DNA from 3 places in the Mesorhizobium sp. M0500 genome. Region 1 is predicted to be linked to each of the others. Evidence: riboswitches for the same ligand, from Rfam matches in the RefSeq annotation. Region 1 holds a riboswitch; each other region holds the start of a gene.
What was found. Region 1 has a riboswitch for cobalamin ahead of NKI70_RS16835 (DUF1636 family protein). Riboswitches for the same ligand answer to the same signal wherever they lie in the genome.
Positions count from the first base shown of each region.

Region 1 (7,284 bases):
GCGATAGGGCTTGTTGGTGCCGTCGGAGACCAGATAGACGCCGAACTCGCCCTTCGGTGCCTCGACGGCGGCATAGACCTCGCCGGCCGGCACGCGGTAGCCTTCGGTGTAGAGCTTGAAGTGATGGATCAGCGCTTCCATCGAGCGCTTCATCGCCGCGCGCTTCGGCGGCACCACCTTGCCGTCGAGGTTGGACACCGGCCCGCTGCCCTCCTTACCGAGCAACAGGTCGACGCATTGGCGCATGATCTTGGCCGACTGGCGCATCTCTTCCATGCGCACCAGATAGCGGTCGAAACAGTCACCGTTCTTGCCGATCGGAATGTCGAAATCCATCTCGGCGTAACATTCATAGGGCTGCGATTTGCGCAGGTCCCAGGGTGCACCCGAGCCGCGCACCATGACGCCCGAAAAACCCCAGGCCCAGGCGTCGGCCAGAGACACCGTCGCGATGTCGACATTGCGCTGCTTGAAGATACGGTTGCCGGTCAAGAGTGAGTCGAGGTCGTCGACCGATTTCAGGAACGGGTCGATCCAGCTGCCGATGTCCTCGACCAGCTTCTGCGGCAGGTCCTGGTGGACGCCGCCGGGGCGGAAATAGGCGGCATGCATGCGCGAGCCGCTGGCACGCTCATAAAACACCATCAGCTTTTCGCGCTCGACGAAGCCCCACAGCGGCGGCGTCAGCGCACCGACATCCATCGCCTGCGTCGTCACATTGAGGATGTGCGACATGATGCGGCCGATTTCCGAATAGAGAACTCGGATCAACTGGCCCCGCTTCGGCACCTCGATGCCGAGCAGCCGCTCGGCGGCGAGCGCAAAGGCGTGCTCCTGGTTCATCGGCGCGCAATAATCGAGCCGGTCGAGATAGGGCACGGCCTGCAGATAAGTCTTGGCCTCGATCAGCTTTTCGGTGCCGCGGTGCAACAGCCCGATATGCGGATCGACGCGATCGACGACTTCGCCGTCAAGCTCCAGCACCAGACGCAAAACGCCGTGCGCCGCTGGATGTTGCGGGCCAAAATTGATGTTGAAGTTGCGAACGGAGGTTTCAGCCATGAGCGTGTTGCTCGCGCGCCACGTGAATGGTGAATGGTGAATGGTGAATAGTCATTGGCCTGAATCGACCTCCAGCGATCGAATGAACGAACGCATCATCTTCCCAACTTCTCGAACCTGACCGACAACAGCCCTGCACTCTTCTCGTCCAACAGTCCCACGCTCATCGAAAGAAGCGTATGGGTTTCCAGTTCCTTCAACGAACCTTGCGCAATACGAAGGAACTGAACGAAGGGCTTGCGCTGACCGCGGCCGAAACCCTCGGCGATATTTGCCGGTATCGACGATGCCGCGCGCCGCATCTGGGATGTCATGCCGAACATTTCCTCTCGCGGGAATGCTTTCGTCGCGAGATAGATGTCCGCAGCCAATACCATCGAATCCTTCCATACGTTCAGATCTCGATAGTCGTTGATTTTCCCGGACGTTCCATCCCGCTTTTCCATTCACTATTCACAATTCACCACTCACTGCTTTGCCTTCTCGTCGCCTGGAAGGACGTAATCCGTCCCCTCCCAAGGGCTGAGAAAATCGAAATTGCGGAATTCCTGTTTGAGCTCGACCGGCTCGTAGATGACGCGCTTGGCTTCGTCGTCGTAACGCACCTCGACGAAGCCGGTCAGCGGAAAGTCCTTGCGCAGCGGATGGCCTTCAAAGCCGTAATCGGTCAGAATCCGCCGCAGATCCGGATGGCCTGAAAACAGCACGCCGTAGAGATCGTAGGTCTCGCGCTCGAACCAGTCGGCGCCGGGATAAATCCCGGTGATCGACGGCACGAGCGTCTCTTCGTCGGCCTGGACCTTGATGCGGACGCGGATATTCTGTCTCGGCGACAGCAAATGATAGACCACGTCGAAGCGCTTTGCCCGCGACGGATAATCGGCGCCGCAAACGTCGATGATCGAGATGAACTGGCATTTCGGATCGTCGCGCAGGAAGGTGACCACCTCGATCAGGTCGCGCGGCTCGACCGAGATGGTGAGTTCGCCATAGGCGAGCACCGCCACGCCGATCCGGCCGATCAGCTTCTCGCCGAGATAGGTCGAGAGGTCGTTCAACGCCTGGGTCATGCCGCTCACCGCTCTATCGTGCCGGTGCGGCGGATCTTCTTCTGCAGCAGAAGGATGCCGTAAAGCAGCGCCTCAGCGCTCGGCGGGCAGCCGGGCACGTAGATGTCGACCGGCACGATGCGGTCGCAGCCGCGCACCACCGAATAGGAATAATGATAATAGCCGCCGCCATTGGCGCAGGAGCCCATCGAGATGACGTAGCGCGGCTCCGGCATCTGATCGTAGACCTTGCGCAGCGCCGGCGCCATCTTGTTGGTCAGCGTGCCGGCAACGATCATGATGTCGGACTGGCGCGGCGACGCGCGCGGCGCGACACCGAACCTCTCCGAGTCATAGCGCGGCATCGACGTATGGATCATCTCGACGGCGCAGCAGGCGAGGCCAAACGTCATGAACATCAGCGAGCCACTGCGCGCCCAGGTGATCAGAGCCTCGGTCGAGGTGACGAGAAAGCCCTTGTCGGCGAGCTCGTTGTTGATCTCCAGGAAGAACGGGTCGTCAGACCCTACCGGCCTGCCGGTGTTGGGGTCGATGAGGCCCTTGGGCTTCGGCGCGACGAGCGTGCCGGAACTGTCGTTCAATCCCATTCCAGCGCTCCTTTTTTCCATTCATAGGCAAAGCCGATGGTCAGCACCGCCAAAAACACCATCATCGACCAGAAACCGAGCATGCCGATCTGACTGAACGACACCGCCCAAGGAAACAGGAAGGCCACCTCCAGATCGAAGATGATGAACAGGATCGACACCAGGTAGAAGCGGATATCGAACTTCATGCGGGCGTCGTCGAACGAGTTGAAGCCGCACTCATAGGCAGAAAGCTTTTCCGGATCGGGGTTGCGGTAGGCCACCAGGAAGGGTGCGGCGAGCAGCGCCAGCCCGACGATCAGCGCCACGCCGATGAACAGGACGATGGGCAGGTACGAACTCAACAATGCGTTCATTCTGCAGCTTTCCGTTGCGGCCAATCCACTCTGATTACAGCACCGGACCCACTTGCGGAAGCGTGACAGTTTAACCACTGAACCGTTTGAAGAGGGCTCTATGCTGCAACGCGGCGAGGGTTAGCGCAGCGCTTTCGGCGAAGCAAGTCAAACCTTGTTCAAATCGCGGTGCTGGACGGCATATCCGGGAAAACTGGTCCGATCCGCTCCTGTTTGATTTCCTTCACTTTTTACTCCACTTTTCTCTCCTGACATGGATGCCGCCAAAACCCTGCTAGCATAGCGCGGAATCGCAGGTCATTTTCTCTGTCCTAAAATCGTCCGGATACCGCCTTCATGAAGGAAAAAATCTCGCTTGCCATGGCCCGTCGCATTGCGCTCGCGGCACAGGGATTCAATGACCCGCGCCCCACCGGCACGCCCGACCGCCGGCATCTGGCCCGCGTGCTTGCCCGTACCGGCCTGCTGCAGATCGATTCCGTCAGCGCCGTGGTGCGCGCCCACTATATGCCTCTTTATTCGCGGCTTGGCCCCTACAAGCTGGCGCTGCTCGACGCCGCCGCTGTCACGCGCAAGCGCATGGTCTTCGAATACTGGGCGCACGAAGCCTCCTTCTTGCCGGTCGAGACCTATCCGCTGATGCGCTGGCGCATGCAGCGGGCCGAGCGCGGCGACGAAATGTACAGCGGGCTGGCCAAATGGGGCCGCGAGCACGCCGCCTATATCGAAGACATCTATCGCGAGGTCGCCGAACGAGGCCCGATCGCGGCGTCGGCTTTCGAAGGGCAGAAGGGTTCGGGCGGCTGGTGGGGCTGGAGCCATGCCAAGCATGCCTTCGAGTGGCTGTTCTGGGCCGGCCGCATCACCACTGCGCATCGCCGCGGCTTCGAGCGGTTCTACGATCTGCCGGAGCGCGTGCTGCCGCCGGCGGTACTCGCGCTACCGGTTCCCTGTCCCGAGGATGCACATCGCGAATTGCTGCGCATCTCGGCCCGCGCCCACGGCATCGCCACGGCAGGAGACCTGCGCGACTATTTCCGGCTGTCGCCCGCCGACATCAAGGGCCGCATCGAGGAACTGGTCGAGGCCGGCGACCTGTTGCCGGTGAGCGTCGAAGGCTGGAACAAAACAGCCTATCTCCACAAGGACGCCCGTTTGCCGCGCAAGATCGAGGCGCGCGCCTTGCTCGCGCCGTTTGATCCTGTCGTCTTCGAGCGGTCGCGCACCGAGCGGTTGTTCGACTTCCACTACCGCATCGAGATCTACACGCCGGCCGAAAAGCGCCGGTATGGCTATTATGTGCTGCCATTCCTGCTCGGCGACAGCATCGTCGGGCGCGTTGACCTTAGGGCCGACCGACCGGCCGGCGTGCTGCGCGTCCATGCCGCCTATGCGGAGCCCGGCGCCTCGCTGCAAACCGCAGCCGAGCTTTTCGAAGAATTGAAGCAGATGCAGGGCTGGCTCGGCCTGGAACGCATCGAGGTGACCGCTGCCGGCGACCTCGGCCGGCCGCTCGCGGATATCGCCGCGTCATAGACGTGCGTTGACACGACTACCCCCACAAGCCTAAATCCGTTCCAGACGGTCCCCTGCCCGCAACGGCAAGGGCCAAGAGGGAATGCGGTGCGAAATCTCGATTTCAAATCCGCGGCTGTCCCCGCAACTGTAAGCGACGAGCCAAGGCCGAAAACCACTGGGATGTTCCCGGGAAGGCGGCACCCAGGCGATGACCCGCGAGCCAGGAGACCTGCCGTCTAGGACATAAGAATCCGATCGCCTGGCGGGTTTTCCGGGCAAGGAGCCTGATTTGGAACGCGACAGCAGTTTTCCGGCTGAGACAGCGGATTTATTGTCCGGCCATGGTGATTCCCCGGCCGGCGTTACCGTCATCGTCTGCTCGTCCTGCCGTGACGAGACCGGTTCGGACGCTCATCCGCGCGCCGGCGAACTGCTCGCAGAGGACACGCGCCGCGCCGCTTCCAGCGAAAACATCAAAATCCGCACCGTCGAATGCCTTGGCAATTGCAAGCGCCGGCTCAGCGCCGCCATGCTGCGCGACGGCTGCTGGAGTTACGTCTTCGGTGATCTGACCACGACCAGCGGCGCCGATCTCGTCACCGGGGCAAAGCTGTTCGCCACCTCGACGGATGGGCTCATTCCATGGCGCGGCCGTCCCGATTGCCTGAAGCGCGGCCTGGTTGCCCGCATCCCTCCCCTTGACCTTCTGAAGGACTTGATATGACCGCTGCCTCCCCTTCGCGCGTTCCCTGCACCGTGGTCACCGGATTTCTCGGCGCCGGCAAGACGACATTGATCCGCCATTTGCTCGAAAACGCCAAAGGCAAGCGGCTGGCCATCATCGTCAACGAGTTCGGCGACATCGGCATCGACGGCGAGATCCTGAAGGGCTGCGCCATCGACACCTGCCCCGAGGAAAACATCGTCGAGCTGGCCAATGGTTGCATCTGCTGCACCGTCGCCGATGATTTCGTCCCGGCGCTGGACCAAATCCTGTCGCTGACGCCGAGGGTCGACCACATCCTGATCGAGACATCCGGCCTCGCTTTGCCCAAGCCGCTGGTCCAGGCCTTCCAGTGGCCGTCGGTGAAAAGCCGCGTGACGGTGGACGGCGTCATTGCCGTGGTCGACGGACCGGCGCTGGCTGATGGCCGCGTAGCCAACGACATGGACGCCCTGCAGGCCCAGCGCGCGCAGGACGAGACGCTCGACCATGACGATCCGGTCGAGGAAGTGTTCGAAGACCAGCTCGCCTGCGCCGACCTGATCATCCTGTCGAAGAGCGACCTGATGGACGCAGCCGGCTCGGCCCGTGCCAATGCCGTCATCGGCAAGCACGTTGCGCGGGCGGTGAAGATCGTACCGACTTCGCAAGGCAAGGTCGACCCGTCGGTGCTGCTCGGCCTCGGCCTCGCCGTCGAGGACGACATTGAGAACCGCAAGACCCACCACGACGACGAGCTCGACCACGAACATGACGATTTTGACTCGTTCGTCATCGACATCGCGTCCGTGTCCAACCCGGACGAGCTCGCACAACGGGTCGCCACGGCGGCGGAGGAAGAAAACGTGTTGCGCGTCAAGGGTTTCGTCGAAGTCGGCGGCAAGCCGATGCGGCTCCTGCTGCAGGCCGTCGGTCCGCGCGTCAACCACTATTACGACCGCGCCTGGACCGCTGAAGACGACCGCCGCTCGCGCCTGGTCGTCATCGGCCTGAAAGGGCTGAACCGCCCGGCCATCGAGCGTATCCTCGCCGGCTGACCCCAGGTACGAGCCGCGATGCACATCCTCACCACCACATCCGCCTCGCTCGACGATCTCGCCGAGCCTGTCGATCTCAGGCAAACGCCTGCGGATGTCGTGGCGCTGTCCTTCACCGACAGCGACCTGGCCGGGCTGGCGGCGGCGTGGAAGGCAGATGCGCACCGCCTGCCGTCGATGCGGCTCGCCGCCTTGCGCGACCTGCGCCATCCGATGTCCGTCGACCTGTGGATCGACAGCGTCGCCCGCCACGCCAAGGTCATTCTGGTCCGCATCCTCGGCGGCTATGACTGGTGGCGCTATGGCTGCGACCAGCTCGCCGTTATCGCGCGAAATCGCGGTATCAAGCTGGCGCTCCTACCGGGCGAGAGCCACGACGAGGATTTGCGACTGATCGAAGGCTCGACGCTGCCGCGGGAGGAGTTGGACGCCCTGCTTGGCTATTTCCGCGAGGGCGGGCCGGCAAATATGACGGCGCTGGTGCAGAGGCTGGCAAGTCTCGCTGGATCGGGTGCGGCGGTAGCCGAACCTGTTAGCGTGCCAAAGGCGGGATTTTACGAGCCGGGACTGGGGGTCGTAGAACGCGACGTCCCCCTCCCCCTCGAGGGGAGGGTCCGGCCGCAGGCCGGGGGTGGGGTCCTCTCCGAAGCGCGCCTACACAAAACGTCGCGCACTGCCGTGACGACCCCACCCGGCCCTGCGGGCCACCCTCCCCTCAAGGGGGAGGGAGACGCCGCGCCCATCATCCCCATCCTCTTCTACCGTTCGATGCTGCTGGCCGCAGATGTCGCGCCGATCGACGCGCTTTTTGCAGCGCTCAGGCAACGTGGTATGGCGCCGGTGCCAATCTTCGTCTCCAGCCTCAAGGACCCGGCATCGCTCGCCTTTGTCGAGACCGCGCTCTCAGCCCTGAAGCCAGCTGCCATCATC
Region 1 is NZ_JAMYRB010000008.1:57,561-64,844, forward strand. It holds gene NKI70_RS16805 (NADH-quinone oxidoreductase subunit D) at 1-1,062, opposite strand, end outside; gene NKI70_RS16810 (four helix bundle protein) at 1,158-1,508, opposite strand; gene NKI70_RS16815 (NADH-quinone oxidoreductase subunit C) at 1,530-2,132, opposite strand; gene NKI70_RS16820 (NuoB/complex I 20 kDa subunit family protein) at 2,138-2,719, opposite strand; gene NKI70_RS16825 (NADH-quinone oxidoreductase subunit A) at 2,710-3,075, opposite strand; gene NKI70_RS16830 (winged helix-turn-helix domain-containing protein) at 3,412-4,611, shown strand; cobalamin riboswitch at 4,641-4,844, shown strand; gene NKI70_RS16835 (DUF1636 family protein) at 4,883-5,317, shown strand; gene cobW (cobalamin biosynthesis protein CobW) at 5,314-6,354, shown strand; gene NKI70_RS16845 (cobaltochelatase subunit CobN) at 6,373-7,284, shown strand, end outside.

Region 2 (7,284 bases), on a different contig from region 1:
CGAGGTTGGTGACGATGAAGCGGGTGTCAGCACCTTGGGCACCGACCTCGACCCGCGCTATGATGCGCTCGACGCGGCTCCAGCTGGCGGCCCCATCCAGGAACTCCTTGAACCTGCGGACCTTGTTCGTCTTCGGTGACGCTTCAAAGCGCGCCGTCGTGCGGGCTTCCAGGTCCGCGACATGCTTGCGCAGGGTCGTGGTGGGCGGAACGCCGAGGATGAAGTCGACATCGTTGGCGCGGCACCAGTCGATGATCTGCGGGCTGCAATAGTGACCGTCGGCCCGGATCAGGATCCGGATGTTCGGCCAGTTGCTCCGGATCGCCCGCACCAGGCGGCGCAGGTGAGCGCGGATCTCAGCCCCACTTGGCCGCTTGGCCGGTCGCAGGACAGCAGCCATGAACCGGCCGTCGCCATCGAACACAACGATCGGCTGGAAGCCGTACTCGTCGTGATGGGCATTGAAGAGGCGGAGCTGCTGGTTGCCGTGCACGGCGTCAAACGTGTCGTCGATGTCGAGCACGATCCGCTTCGGAATCTGCCGGAAGGAGGCGCAGTAGAGGTCGACCATCGTCTGGCCCATGGCGAGCAGCGAGCGCACATCGGGTAGGTTCTCCAGCCGACACATCGTCGATTGCGACGCCAGATCCCGACCCGAAGGGGGCGCATCCTGGGCCATCTTGAACACCGGGTCGGAACGCAGCCGGTTGGCGTCGTTGCCATCCTCGTAACCGGCGGCGATCATCTTCATGCGGAAGCCGATCATATCTGCAAAGTGGTGGATGACCTGGTCCGGGCTGCGTGGATCATCGATGCAGCGCGCCAGACGGTCGGCCACCCGCAGTCGTTTCTCCACCTCTGCTAGAGCCAGAACGCCAATGTCCGACGACAGCATGCCGCCGTCGAAACGGGCGAACGGACTTGCCGCCGACAGATGACAAGCCGCTCAGCGGCAGCGTAAGATCATTCATGGCGGGTGTGGTCTCCGGAAATGATTCGGATCGGCCTTAGCAACCAAATCCTACGTCATTTCAACGGCTTGAACCACATCCGCCAACCCACCGTGAATTTTTCAGGTTAGCTGACATGAACTCAGATCCTTGGATTGCCGAGAACTCTCCACTGTCGCCCGAGCGATTGCACGCCATTGGCGTCATAACGCTTCGATGGAATCAGTGTGAATTCTGGCTTTTTTTACTGTTTTGCAAGGTCTCCGGCATTGCAGACAAAGAAGCGTGGGCACTCGTTTACGATCTCGGCGATGTCGCCATCTGCACCCGCATCAAAGCGATTTTGGCAAGCCGCTCATTCCACACGGACGGTACTGCACTGATCCTCAATGCGTTAGATGCATATGACATCAACCGGCAAAATCGAAACACGGTTGCTCATGCTTGGATGGTTGGCAAATTTGACGGAGAATACATCCTAGCGCGCAGGAGCAAGAAAGCTGACGCAATCGATCCATTGGCCTTCAAGAGCGATTTGACCACTCTCAGACGAGTTGCGCATGAAATATGGCTGCTCGATACCAACCTTTGGCTTCTTTGTTGTGTCATTGAAGACAACACAATTTCTGGACCTCTGACAACCCCAAACAAACTGCTCTTGCCTGACGCTCTGTGGGTGCCTCCCCCTCAGGTTCATGCAAAACAGAAGCGCCTGCCTCAATCATAGCGAGGCGCTTTTCTAAAAAATATTCTACCATTTAGTCGACGTGGAATCTGATTGCGCAGATCGCGGCAGGGGCTGCGCGCTGCTTAAGCAATACCGCCAGTTGAGTTCCCTTGGAAGTCTGAACCCCTTGTGGCTCAAGGAGTCCAGCCTTTCCAAGGAGTCCAGAGCTAGACTGAGTAATCCATGTCGTATTGTCCACATTCATATTCCTGCGCGATTAGGACACGTGGCGAAGGAAATTGCACACTTTCGCTCGAGCGACTTATTTCAAGGGATGTGATCGCGTTTTGCACTTTTACGGCCGACATGCGGCAACCGGTAACTCACCACATGATGAGGAAGCAGGAAGCCTCAGGCCTGCACTTTCTCCCGGAGCGCACGTGCTGCAGCGACCATGTTCATGAGGGCAGGGCGGACCTCCTCCCATTTGCGTGTTTTGAGGCCACAGTCCGGGTTTACCCACAGTTGGGCATCCGACAGTCGCTCGCGGGCAAGCATGACGAGGTCCGAAATCTCGCCGACTTCCGGGACGCGTGGTGAGTGAATGTCATAGACCCCGGGACCGATTTCGTTCGGATATTTGGAGCTCGTGAAGGCGTCCAGCAGTTCCATCTTCGAGCGCGACGTCTCAATCGAAATGACATCCGCATCCATTTCAGCGATCGCGTCGATGATCTCGTTGAACTCCGAATAGCACATGTGGGTATGGATTTGAGTCGCGTCCTTTACACCCGTTGAAGCGATCCGGAAGCATTCGACAGCCCAGTCGAGATAGTCGTTCCAATCAGACTGGCGCAGTGGCAATCCTTCGCGAAACGCGGCCTCATCGATCTGGATCATCCTTGCGCCGGACCATTCGAGATCCGTCACTTCGTCGCGGATGGCAAGCGCGATCTGGCGGCATGCCTCGGAGCGGGGTACGTCGTCGCGAACAAAAGACCAGTTGAGAATGGTCACTGGGCCTGTGAGCATTCCCTTCACAGGGTATTCCGTAAGCGACTGGGCGAATTGCCACCAGCGCAGCGTCATCGGATTGGGCCTCGATACGTCGCCGAAGATGATGGGGGGGCGCACGTAACGCGACCCATAGCTCTGCACCCAGGCATGCTGGGTGAAGGCGAAGCCGGACAGCTGCTCGCCGAAATGCTGTACCATGTCGTTTCGTTCGAACTCACCGTGCACCAGCACGTCCAGCCCGATCTCTTCCTGCCAGCGAATTGCAGCCTCGATCTCCTTCTTCAGGAAGGTCTCGTAGTCGACATAGCTCAGCTGGCCCTTCGCATGAGCGGCCCGCGCCCTGCGTACCTGCGGCGTCTGCGGGAGGGATCCGATGGTCGTCGTCGGGAACGGCGGCAGCCCGAGCGTGCCGGCGTGGACTCTGGAGCGCTTGGCAAAAGCGCTCTCTCGTCGCTTCATGCTGTCGTCAATGCTGGCGATCCGCCCCTCAACAAGTGGGTCATGGATCTTCGTGGATGTCGCGCGAGTGGCGGCAGCCTCGGCAGACGCTTTCAACGCGCCTGCCACCGCATCCCTGCCTTGGGACAGGGCCCGGGCCAGCAAGACCAGCTCGTCGGTCTTCTGGGCCGCGAAGGCGAGCCACGACCTGATGTCCGCCTCGAGTTCCGTCTCCATGCGCAGGTCGATCGGCACATGCAGCATCGAGCAAGAAGGCGCGATCTCGACGCGGTCCAAGGGCCAGCCGGCGACGATCGGTTTGATGCGGTCGAGAATGGCGGGCAGGTTCGCACGCCAGACGTTGCGGCCATCGATCAGGCCAAGCGAGAGCACCAGATCCTTCGGAGCGAGCCGACCCACCATTTCCAGCTGCTCGGGAGCGCGCACGAGATCAATATGCAGCCCGGCCAGGGGCAAAGAAACTGCGGTTTCGAGATTGTCTCCCAGCGGCCCGAAATAGGTAGCCAGCATGATCTTCAACTCGGGCGCGGCTTTTGACAGCTGGCCATAGGCGAATTCGAACGCAGCTCGTTCGTTCGGGTTCAGATCGAGGACAAGCGCTGGCTCATCGATCTGCACCCAGTCGGCTCCCGACAGCTTCAGCCTCTGCAGGAGTTGCTCGTAGACGGGCAGCAGCCGCGGCAGGAGCGCGATGGGATCGAATCCTTCGGCAGGCGATTTCGCCAGCTTGAGGAAGGTGATCGGTCCAAGGATGACTGGGCGTGTGTGAATGCCGAGAGCTTTAGCCTCGAGGAAGTAGTCGACCGGTTTCGTCGACGAGAGGGCGAACGTCTGATCATCGTCGAGTTCCGGCACAATGTAGTGATAGTTGGTGTCAAACCACTTGGTCATTTCCATCGCGGTTACATCAGGCCGATGAGCCGCCTGCTGGTGGCCAACGTGTCCACAATCCTCCGTCTGACCCTGGTTGCCGCGCGCCATTGCGAAGTAGATGTCAAGTGGGACCTCGCCGCCATTCCAGCCGTAACGGGATGGAACGGCGCCGACCATGGCTGCGGTGTCGAGCACATGGTCGTAAAGCGAGAAGTCGTTCGACGGGATTTTCGACACGCCGCGATCGTGCTGCTCCTCCCAGCTAGCGGCACGGAGCGCCTTCGCCGTCGTGAGAAGGTCGGCGGCGGAAGATTTTCCGGACCAGTAGCTTTCAAGCGCGAATTTCAGTTCTCGCCGACGACCGAAGCGCGGCACGCCGAGCGTTGCTACAGGAATTTGCTGAGAGACAGTCATGCCATACCCCGATGGTTGGGGCGTCGGTGACAAGGAAGGCGCTAGCAGGCCGGCACGAACGCCAGGCTGCAGCGGCCACCGAGACACCCCGCCCGTGGACGTAATTCGCCGTGGCAGGTCTCCTGGCTCGCGGGGTCATAGCCTCTACCCGTCTTCCCAAGGCTATTCGCCTCAGTGACATGAGTGGGGTTGGCTTGCCGCTAACAGTTGCGGGGGCAGCGCCGGCATCGCACCGGCTTCCCTCTTAGCTCCGCTGCGGCAGCGCCGTACGGAGAACCACGACACGGGAGACAATCACAGCAGTTCGCTTCTTTGTCAACGCCGCATAAAGAAATGTTTATGTCGTTATATTAAATTTCCGTTGGCATGTCCCCAAAGGTCGCCTCGAAAGCGAAAACTGTGGAAGCCTTGAGCGGCCGGTAAATCAAAGCAATGATGCACAGCGGTCCAGGAGGATAGGAGTTCGTCGGCTGCCGGCGGCAAACATACCGGCAAGTGCCGTGGTGCTGCTTCCCTCATCATGCGAACGCCACCTCGGCGTCGAACTTCGGCTCCGAGGTTCCGACCGCTTCTTTGGTGATCTGCTCGCGACCACATTCGACTCAATGGCGAGGCTGTTGCCCATGTGGAAGGTGTTGGCCGTGATGCCCTCGGTGATACGACACAACGATTTCGAGGGGAGCACCCGAGGCCCGGCGCAGCGGCGTGTTGCGGAGGATCGAGGCCGACGTCTCGAATTGCTTGTTCGCAGCCCACCGGCTCAAGGTAACCCGGCTCAAACCACCGGGCCAGCTCAAGTCCTGTCCAAATGAGGCCTGAGCGGCAAATCGTCGTGCACGCGCACGGTTTGGCGTTCGATCTTGTGATGCGTCTTGGGCGGGCAATCGCCACGGTGCAGCGCTTCCAGGCGCGCAACGATTTCGGCGTCATCCTGGGTCTGCCTGTTGTTGTGGCGAACATACTCGACCCAGGTTGGCACATGATAGCACTCGGTCCATAGTTCGGGCTTTTCCAGGTCACGCAGCAACGCCCATTGTCTGGCGCCATCTCGCAGCCGCGCTTTTCGCCACGATGTCATCACACTGAGAAATTCTGGGACATCTCTCTGATCGATACGATAATCGACCATCACCATGATCGGACCGCTTCGTGGCCGAAGGTCAAGTTGCAGCGTCGGTTCGCTGAACTTGTTGGTCGGATCCAGATTGAGCGTTTCGAAATCCGGCTGACGCAGAACGATCCCCATCAGTCCACCAATCACAAGAACCACGCTGGCGACGAGGAAGGCTCCCGAAACACCTTGGACGTCCGCCAGTTCGCCCCAAAGCCAGCTTCCCGCCGCCATGCCGCCGTATGTGGCCGTCTGATAGAGAGACAGGGCGCGTCCAACCACCCACCGCGGTGCCGAAAGCTGCACTGTGACGTTAAATAGCGAGAATGATTGAATCCAGGCCGCACCGGCTGGCATGAGGAGCAGACAGCTCAGCCAAACGTGCTCGCTCCATGCCAGAAAGAAGCAGCTGATCGCCAATATAAAGAACGCTCCGCGAATGACCCATTCGTTGGAGAGAACTTCTCGGACCCGCCCGATGAGGAGCGCGCCGCAAATCGCTCCCAGGCCGAAGAAGCCAAGCATCACGCCGTAGGTGACCGCGGTCCCTTTGACCTGTTCGCGAGCAACCAACGGCAGGAGAGCCAAAATGACAACGGCGGTGAGGCCGAAAATGAAACTCCGGCACATCACCTTGAGAAGGTTCGGCGACAAGAGCACGTAACGGAAGCCCGCCGCCATCGCACTGCCGAAAGCCTCCCGCGGCAGCGCTTGTCGTGCCCGTACGGCTTTCCACCGCAACAGCGCAGCGATCAGAGCGAAGTAGCAAAAGACGTTGAAGAGGAACGCGAAGGCCGCACCGGCTGTGGCCACGATTATGCCGCCAATCGCCGGCCCGATGCTGCGCATGAGATTGTAGCTCATGCCGTTGAGCGCAACCGCGCTAGGCAGGTGTTCGCGAGGCAGGATATCCCCCATCGAGGCTTGCCAAGAGGGATCGTGCAATGCCCAACCACAGCCGATCAGGAAGGTGAGACCCAGAAGGGCCCAGGGTGTCATTTCCCCCGCATAGGTCAGGAACGCCAGGAAGGCGGATACGCAGACCATCAGCAGTTGCGCAGTCAACATGATCCGGCGACGGTCAAAGTTGTCCGCGAGCGCTCCCGCCGCGAGCGAGAAGATCATGTAGGGGAGGGTGGTCGATGACTGGACGAGCGCCACCATTCCATGGGAGGTGGCGATGCTCGTCATCAGCCAAGCCGCCGCCACACCTTCCACCAGGGTGCCAAGGTTCGAAACGAGTGCAGCCGACCATAGCGAACGGAAGGTCTTGTGCTGAAAAGGAACGAGTGAAGATGTTCTCTTCGCCATTGTGGGAAGCTTCGGGATCGAGCGCGGGGCTTTGGTTCGCCTCACTCAACCATGGCCTCGCCGTACAAGCCAAGCTGCCACAGTGGCGCGCCTGCTAACCCAGAAAACTTGGCGGCCTTACAGGCATGCGCAGGACGCGCGAAGCCGCTCAAATCTCCCCAGATGGGTCAGCCATCGAAGACCGGCATCACTTGCCCGTTGAGCGGCTATACGATAATGCTCCGCGCTAAGCAGGAAGCGCCAAAAATTCGAGCGGCGACTTCATTCTTCTATTCAGGAAGGAACTATGAGGCGGCAGACGCGACCATTCACCGTGGAAGTCAAACAAAAGCGCATTTATCAAAAATCCGCACGTTCCATCTGGGGCAATTTCGACATCGCCGCCGCGATGGCCGAGACAACAAAGGAAGTCGAGCCGTTAAATCGTCAGCTTGTTGACTCTACTGTAGTGGCCCTTGATGCTGAACCTTTGCACAAACCGC
Region 2 is NZ_JAMYRB010000017.1:34,621-41,904, reverse strand. It holds partial or broken gene NKI70_RS24430 (IS1380 family transposase) at 1-971, opposite strand, end outside; gene NKI70_RS24425 (hypothetical protein) at 1,087-1,677, shown strand; gene metE (5-methyltetrahydropteroyltriglutamate--homocysteine S-methyltransferase) at 2,029-4,380, opposite strand; cobalamin riboswitch at 4,476-4,676, opposite strand; gene NKI70_RS24415 (MFS transporter) at 5,174-6,802, opposite strand; gene NKI70_RS24410 (transposase) at 7,089-7,284, shown strand, end outside.
Region 2: linked by a shared signal. The riboswitch ahead of metE (5-methyltetrahydropteroyltriglutamate--homocysteine S-methyltransferase) and the one ahead of NKI70_RS16835 (DUF1636 family protein) in region 1 are both predicted to bind cobalamin.

Region 3 (7,284 bases), on a different contig from region 1:
ATGGTTATCTCGTCGCCGTTGGGAACGCGCTGGACGTATTTCGAGATCAGATCGGCGAAGCTCAGTTTCCCTTCCTGCACCAGTTGCACGATGACAGCGGCCGTCATCGTCTTGGTGTTCGAGGCCGCACGGAAGTGGGTATCGGCGCGCGGCGGGTTCGTGGCACCCAGTTCAGTCGTACCGTAGCCGAAGACGAGGTTGCCCCGCGGAGTCTTGAGCAAAACCATGGCACCGGGCAGCATAAGTTCCTTGGCCAAACCCTCGACAGTGGCTTGGAGCGCTGCCAGGTCGATCGACTTGAGAGCCGGCATGGACGCGGCCATGGCGCTGCCTGTCGCGCAGACCACGCCAACAACGATGGCCAAAATTCTCCCGATCATCATTCGCCCCTTGGCCGTGTCCTAGAACTCCTGCGCACTTTTCCTGGAATTTGTTTTTAGGCTCAGATTTTCAATTCGAACGGCGTGCCTTCGAAAGCATCCGCGCCGCGCCCGATCGCCTGGATCGCTTCGATCATCCTGCCCCTGCGATCGAGCAGCGTGTCGGCGATCGCGATCAGCCGCGGATTGGGTGTCGCCGTGGGCGACAGCCTGCGCAGCGTCTCGGCCAGTTCGGCCTCGTCGCGCTTCGGCGCCAAGGCTGCCGCGATGATGTAGGCCGAGGCGGTCGAGCGGCTGATGCCGGCATAGCAATGCACCACCAGCGGCCGCGAGCGATCCCAGTGGCGGGCGAAATCGAGCAGGTTCAGGACATGCTCCTCGCCCGGCATGGTCATGCCCTCCTGCGCCACCGCAATGTCATGCATGACCAGATGCAGATGGTTTTCCCTGGTGATCGAGGCCGGTCGCATCACCTCCGTTCCGGCGGCAAGCAGCGAAAGCAGCCGGCCGGCCCCGGTCTTCGTTACCGTTTCCTCGACTTTGGACAGCGAACAGACGTGGATCATTGGGTAGTTTCTCCCTTGGCATCATCGTCGCGCCGCGAGGCCCAGCCGGCAAGCGCCGATTCGAGCCGCCGCCATTCTTCGTCGGCTCCCGGCAGGCCGGCGCGCAGCACATCCGGACGATCGGCGAAATGCCGAAGCAGGATGCCGCGCTGGCCGAGCACCGAAAACAGGCCGGCGGCGCCCGCCAGCCTGATATAGCGGAACAACGCGGTGCCACCGGCGACAGGCACGCCGAAGCGGCCGAACAGCGTATCGAGCCGTGCGGCATCCTCGGCCAGACGGCGCCGCATCCCGGCCTGCCAGCCGGTATCGGCAAGCGCCCTTATGCCATATTCGAGCGACGGCCCGGCAACCGCCCATGGCCCGAATTGCGCCTCCAGCCGCTCGACCGTCAGCGCATCGGCCAGTGCAAAGCCAAGCCGCAGGCCGGCCAGGCCGAAGAACTTACCGAACGAACGCAGCACGACGATGCCGCCCTGGTCGACGTCGCCGGCCAGGCTTTCGCTGCGCGGGCCGACATCCATGAAGGCCTCGTCGACCACCAGCAGCCCACCTCTGGCGCGTAATGTCCCGGCAAGTCGAAGCAATCCTTCGCGCTCGACGACGCGCCCGTCCGGGTTGTTGGGATTGACGACGACGGCAAGGTCGGCCGCCGCCAGGGCTTCGAAATCATCGACTTCAGCCGCCGCATGGCCGGCGATCGCCGCTGCCCGCCGATGCTCGGCATAAGTCGGCCCGAGCACCAGCGCCGTGCCCGGGCTGACCAGCGAAGCGACGCGCGGCAACAGGATCTGCGTGCCGGGCGCCGCTGCGACATTCGCCGCCGACGGGGCGCCATAGGCGCTTGCCGCGCGTTCAGCCAAGTCGCGGCTGCGCGCTGTTTCCGGCAATCGCGACAGGGCGGTGGCGGGCAAATCGAAAAGCGGGTAGGAGTGCGGATTGATCCCGGTCGAGAGGTCGACGAAAGGCAGCGGCGCGTGAGGGAAAAGCGCCCTCGCCCGGCCAAGGCTTCCGCCGTGGTCCACTGCCGCCGTCACTCCATCAAGAGACTTCATGCCGATCCTGATCACTTTCCTGTCGCTGGCCATCGAACTTGTACTCGGCTACCCGGCCCGGCTCTTCGATGCCATTGGCCATCCCGTCACCTGGTTCGGCAGGCTGATATCCTTTCTCGACCGCAGGCTCAACCGCGCCACTGATTCCGACGCCCACCGTCGCCGCTGGGGCGTCTTCGCGCTGCTGGTGATCGTGCTGGTGCCGGCCGCCCTCGCCCTCTGGCTCGAAACCTTGCTTTGGAGCATTCCCCTCGGCTTGTTGGTCACCGCAATCCTGGCGACGTCGCTGCTGTCGCAGAAGAGCCTGGCCGAGCATGTCGAAGCGGTCGCCGACGCACTCGACAGCGGCGGACTGGATATGGGCCGCATTGCCGTCTCGCGGATCGTCGGTCGCGACCCGGAAAAGCTCGACAGGGCCGCTGTCTGCCGCGCCGCGATCGAAAGCCTGGCCGAGAATTTCTCCGACGGCGTCGTCGCGCCGGCCTTCTGGCTCGGTATCGGCGGGCTCGCCGGCGGCGTCGCCTACAAGGCCGCCAACACCGCCGATTCGATGATCGGCCATCGCACCCCGCGCCACGAAGCCTTCGGCTGGGCGGCTGCGCGCTTCGACGATTGGATCAATCTGCCGGCGTCGCGGCTGACGGCGCTGCTGATCGTACTCGCCGCTTTTCTGGTCAAGGGCGCCGACGCCAAGGGCGCCTGGCATGCCGTGCGGCGCGATGCGAAAAAGCACCGCTCGCCCAATGCCGGCTGGCCGGAAGCAGCGATGGCCGGCGCGCTCGGCCTGGCGCTCGCCGGCCCCCGTTCCTATGACGGCGTCATGGTCGAAGACGCATTGATGGGCGAAGGCGGCCGGCGCGATGATGTCGAGAGCACCGACATCCGACGGGCGCTGAAACTCTACCGCGTCGCCGACTTACTGCTGATCGCGCTGTTCGGCGTGGTCGCGGTGGTTGTTATCTTGGCGTGATCTTCGCCCGATCTCAGGCGAAACAAAAAACCCACCATGCGGCGGGTCGTTGGAGCCAATTAGCACCATAGCCAAATTAGTAGCATAGATGCCGGCACAAAGCAAGAACAAAATAGGGCTACGCCTCAAATAATCGCGTCAGGTCGGCGCCGCCCTTCACCCTTACCATTCCAGGGGCGAGCCGCTTCGTGCGGCTTTCCCTTCTCCCTTTGTGGGAGAAGGTGGCCGCGAAGCGGCCGGATGAGGGGTGTTCCAGCTTGGCACCAACAGCGCCCCGGCCAGCACCCCTCAACCGTCTTGGCGCTGCGCGCCAATCCACCTTCTCCCACAAGGGGAGAAGGAAGAAGAGGCGCCAGCAACACCCCTCAGAACTCGATCCCTTGCTGCGCCTTCACGCCGGCGGAGAAGTGGTGCTTGGTCACGCCCATCTCGGTGACCAGATCGGCCGCCTCGACCAATACCGGTTTGGCGTTGCGGCCGGTGACGACGACATGCAGGCCTTCGCGACGCGCCTTCAGCGCCGCGACCACCTTTTCGAGATCGAGGTAGTCGTAGCGCAGCGCGATGTTCAGCTCGTCGAGCACCACGAGGCTGATCGACGGCTCGGCCATCAGCTCCAGCGCTTTCGCCCAGGCAGCCTCGGCCGCCGCGATGTCGCGCTTCAGGTCCTGTGTCTCCCAGGTAAAGCCCTCGCCCATGGCGTGCCAGACGACACGGTCACCGAAGGCGGCAAAGGCGTCTTTCTCGCCGGTGTGCCACTTGCCCTTGATGAACTGGACGACGCCGACGCGCTTGCCATAGCCGAGCATCCTGAGCGCCAGCCCGAAGGCGGCCGTGGTCTTGCCCTTGCCCGATCCGGTGTTGACGATCAGCAGCCCCTTCTCGAGCGTCTTGGCCGCGACCTCGGCATCCTGCACCGCCTTGCGCTTGGCCATCTTGGCGCGGTGGCGTTCCTCGTCCTTGGGATCGATAGTATCAGCCATGTCATTTCACCTTGAGCGGCAGCCCCGCCACCATCAAAAGCACGGTGCCGGCAACAGCCGCGACGTCCTGGTTCAGCCGGCCGGCGGCGTCGCGAAACCGTCTTGCCAGCGCATTGTCCGGCACGATGCCCTGGCCGACCTCGTTGGACACCACGAACCACGGCCCACGCGGCCGCGACAGCACATCGGCCAGCCTCCGGCATTCGGCCTCGACATCATGGTCGGCCAGCATATGGTTGGTCAGCCACAGCGTCAGGCAGTCGATCAGCACCGGCTGGCCGTCAGGCAGCGCTCCGATCGCGCCGGCAAGGTCGAGCGGCGCATCGATGGTCGTCCAGCCGGCGCCGCGGCGCGAGCGGTGCAGCGCGATGCGCTGGCGCATCTCGTCGTCATAGGCTTGCGCCGTGGCGATATAGCTCCAAGGCGGCGGGCCGACCGTCACCAGGCTCTCGGCATGCGCGCTCTTGCCGGTGCGCGCACCGCCGATGACCAGGGTCAGTGCCCCGGCAGCGCGGTCAGGCAAAGCTGTCGCGCAGGCTGGTCGCCGTGCCCGTGAAGCGTCCGCGCACCACGCCGACGACCGCGCCGAGCACCAGCCAGAACACCAGATTGGTCAGCGTCACCGCCACCACGAACTGGTGGTGCAGGCCTTCCGGGATCGCCGTCTCGAAGCTATCGGGCTGCGGCGCGCCGACGATATGCGGCGCAACGATCAACGCCACGGCAAGAGCCACCAGCGGCAGCGATCTGCGGAAGACGATAAGGCCGAGACCGGCCGCTGTCGCCACCACTGTTGCCCACCACCATATCTGGCGTTGGACAAGGTCGGCCGCCGGCATCGCTGGCAGTTCCGGCGGCAGGCCGAGGCCCGGCGCCAGCGTGAACACGGCAAAGCCGGCAAGCCCCCAGAACAGGCCCTGGCGCCAATTGCCGATGCCGCCGGCGAATTCCGAAACCGCAACCAGGACCAGCGCAAAGCCGATGCCGGTGACGATATTGGCAACGACGCTGAAGCCGAAGCGTTCGAAACCGTCGGCCGGCGCCCAGCCTTCGTCTTCCGCCGGAGCCATCGCTTCAGCCGCTGCCGGCGCGGCGCTGCTCATAGCCGTCGTGCCCGCGGCGTTTTCGGCCGGTGTCGCAGGTGCCGCGGCATGGTCATGGCCGCCGCCGGCCTGTTCATAGACTTCCGCCTTCAGGATGAGCGGCACCGTGGCATAGGCTTGCATGCAGGCGAGAGCCACGCCGGCCACAAGCCCTGCGATCGCCGCGATGAACACGACGTTGCGAAACAGTGTCATGATGTCAGCCCCTTGTCAGTGGCAGGGAAAGCCCATCGAGTGGCGATAGTCGTGCGCGGCATTGTGGACCGCATCGATATGCGAGAAGCCGACAAAGCCCATGACGAAAATGCCGAGGAATGCAGCAAGCGCCAGCTGCATGAGACGCGACTGCGAGGAGGCGGAAGCGCCGAGCGAGACGGAAGCGGTATTCATGTCTTGTCCTTTCGCCCTCCACCCGAGGGCATAGAAGTCAGTTTCCTGTCGCCGGCAGGTCTCCTGGCTCGCGGATCAGCGCCCTTCCCCACCTTCCCGAAGGCGAACCTTCAGTGGCATATGGAGAGGACTACCGCACACAGTTGCGGGGGCAGCCACGGCATTGGGCAAACAACTTGCCCTCACCGCATTCCCTCTTGGTTCCAAACGGAACCGACGACATCAGCGACTATAGGCAGAATCGCCGCGCCCGGCAAACCAAATTCCGCCGGATCGTGTGGCGAATGCGCCGCCTCGCCAAGCCCGGTCGGCCGGCGCCGCGATTGACAATTTTCGCAGCCGGGTGTCGGCTGGCGGATGGGGAGGAAGCCGGCATGCAACCCAGCCCGAATGAGCGCGGTCCCTACAACGGCCTGACGCGGGCCGAGCCGACGCTGCCGTCATCAGCCTATTGGGACATCGCGGCCTATCAGCGCGATCTCGAGGCCATCTGGTATCGCAACTGGCTGCTCGTCTGCCGCGAGGCCGACCTTGCCCAGCCGCTGGCTTTCAGGACGTTCCGCATAGGCACGCAGGAGGTCGTCGTGCTGCGCGACGAGACCGGCGAGTTGCGCGCCTTCCACAACACCTGCCGGCATCGCGGCTCGCAGCTTTGCCAGCAGAGCGAAGGACGGCTGAAGGCGCGGCTCATCACCTGCCCATACCATGCCTGGTCCTATTCGCTGCACGGCGATCTGGTGCGCGTGCCGTCGAAATCGCTGCCGGACGGCTTCGACAAGGCCGATCATCCGCTCTACCGGGTCGCGCTTTCGGTGTGGCGCGGTTTCGTCTTCGTCAATCTGGCGGAAGACGCTGCCGGCTCGGCTGAAACATCCTTCGATCCGGCATCCGGTAACCTCGCCAACTGGCCGCTGGAAACGCTGCTGAGCGGCCATGTGCTGCGCAAGGTGATAAACTGCAACTGGAAGGTATTTTGGGAAAATTTCAACGAGTGCCTGCACTGCCCCGGCGTCCACAAGGACCTGTCGCGGCTGGTGCCGATCTATGGCCGCGGCCTGATGGGCCGGCACGACGACCCCGAATGGGCGCGCCACGCCGACAATGACGCGCCGGAATTTGCAGGCGGCTTGCGGGCCGGGGCCGAAACCTGGTCGCGCGACGGGCGCGTCCACGGCTCGGTCTTTTCCGGCCTGACGCCGGGCGAGCGTGCCGCCGGGCAGACCTATGCCACCAGCATGCCGTCGATGTTCGTCGTCGGCCATGTCGACTATGTCAGGACCGTGCGGCTGGTGCCGCTTGGGCCGGAGCAGACCGAACTTACCGCCGAATGGCTTTTTTCGCCCGAAGCGCTCGCCGATCCGGCCGCGGATATCGACAACATCGTCGCCTTCGGTACCCAGGTGCTGGAGGAGGATGCTGATATCTGCGAGGTCAACCAGATGGGCCTGCGCTCGATGCGCCACAAGGCCGGCGTACTGATGCCCGAGGAATACGACTTGCACCGCTTCCACAACTGGGTGCGCGAGCGCCATGCGGCGCTCGAACATCAAAGCGATTTGGGCAGATAGCGCCAGGTGACGAAGCCTCAGGCCGCCGCCAGCAGGCCGAGTGTCGCGAAAACCGCGCCCAGTCCGAAAAACGCCAGCACGCCGGCCAAAGGCTTTCCGGCTTTGGCCTAAAGCAGCTCTGATGCCGACCGGTACCAACGCGACGCAAGGCCCTGCTTCTTTTGACGGTGGCAACCGTGATAGTCGTCTTGCCGGGGCTGAACCAAGACAGCGAGACCATGAGCATCGACACGCCGACCGCAGCCGTTCAGGATCAACCGAAGTCGAAG
Region 3 is NZ_JAMYRB010000015.1:105,875-113,158, forward strand. It holds gene NKI70_RS23505 (serine hydrolase domain-containing protein) at 1-383, opposite strand, end outside; gene NKI70_RS23510 (tyrosine phosphatase family protein) at 443-946, opposite strand; gene cobD (threonine-phosphate decarboxylase CobD) at 943-2,001, opposite strand; gene cbiB (adenosylcobinamide-phosphate synthase CbiB) at 2,000-2,971, shown strand; gene cobO (cob(I)yrinic acid a,c-diamide adenosyltransferase) at 3,337-3,954, opposite strand; gene cobU (bifunctional adenosylcobinamide kinase/adenosylcobinamide-phosphate guanylyltransferase) at 3,956-4,477, opposite strand; gene NKI70_RS23535 (CbtA family protein) at 4,470-5,252, opposite strand; gene NKI70_RS23540 (CbtB domain-containing protein) at 5,268-5,447, opposite strand; cobalamin riboswitch at 5,484-5,680, opposite strand; gene NKI70_RS23545 (aromatic ring-hydroxylating oxygenase subunit alpha) at 5,822-7,015, shown strand; gene NKI70_RS23550 (heparan-alpha-glucosaminide N-acetyltransferase) at 7,234-7,284, shown strand, end outside.
Region 3: linked by a shared signal. The riboswitch ahead of NKI70_RS23540 (CbtB domain-containing protein) and the one ahead of NKI70_RS16835 (DUF1636 family protein) in region 1 are both predicted to bind cobalamin.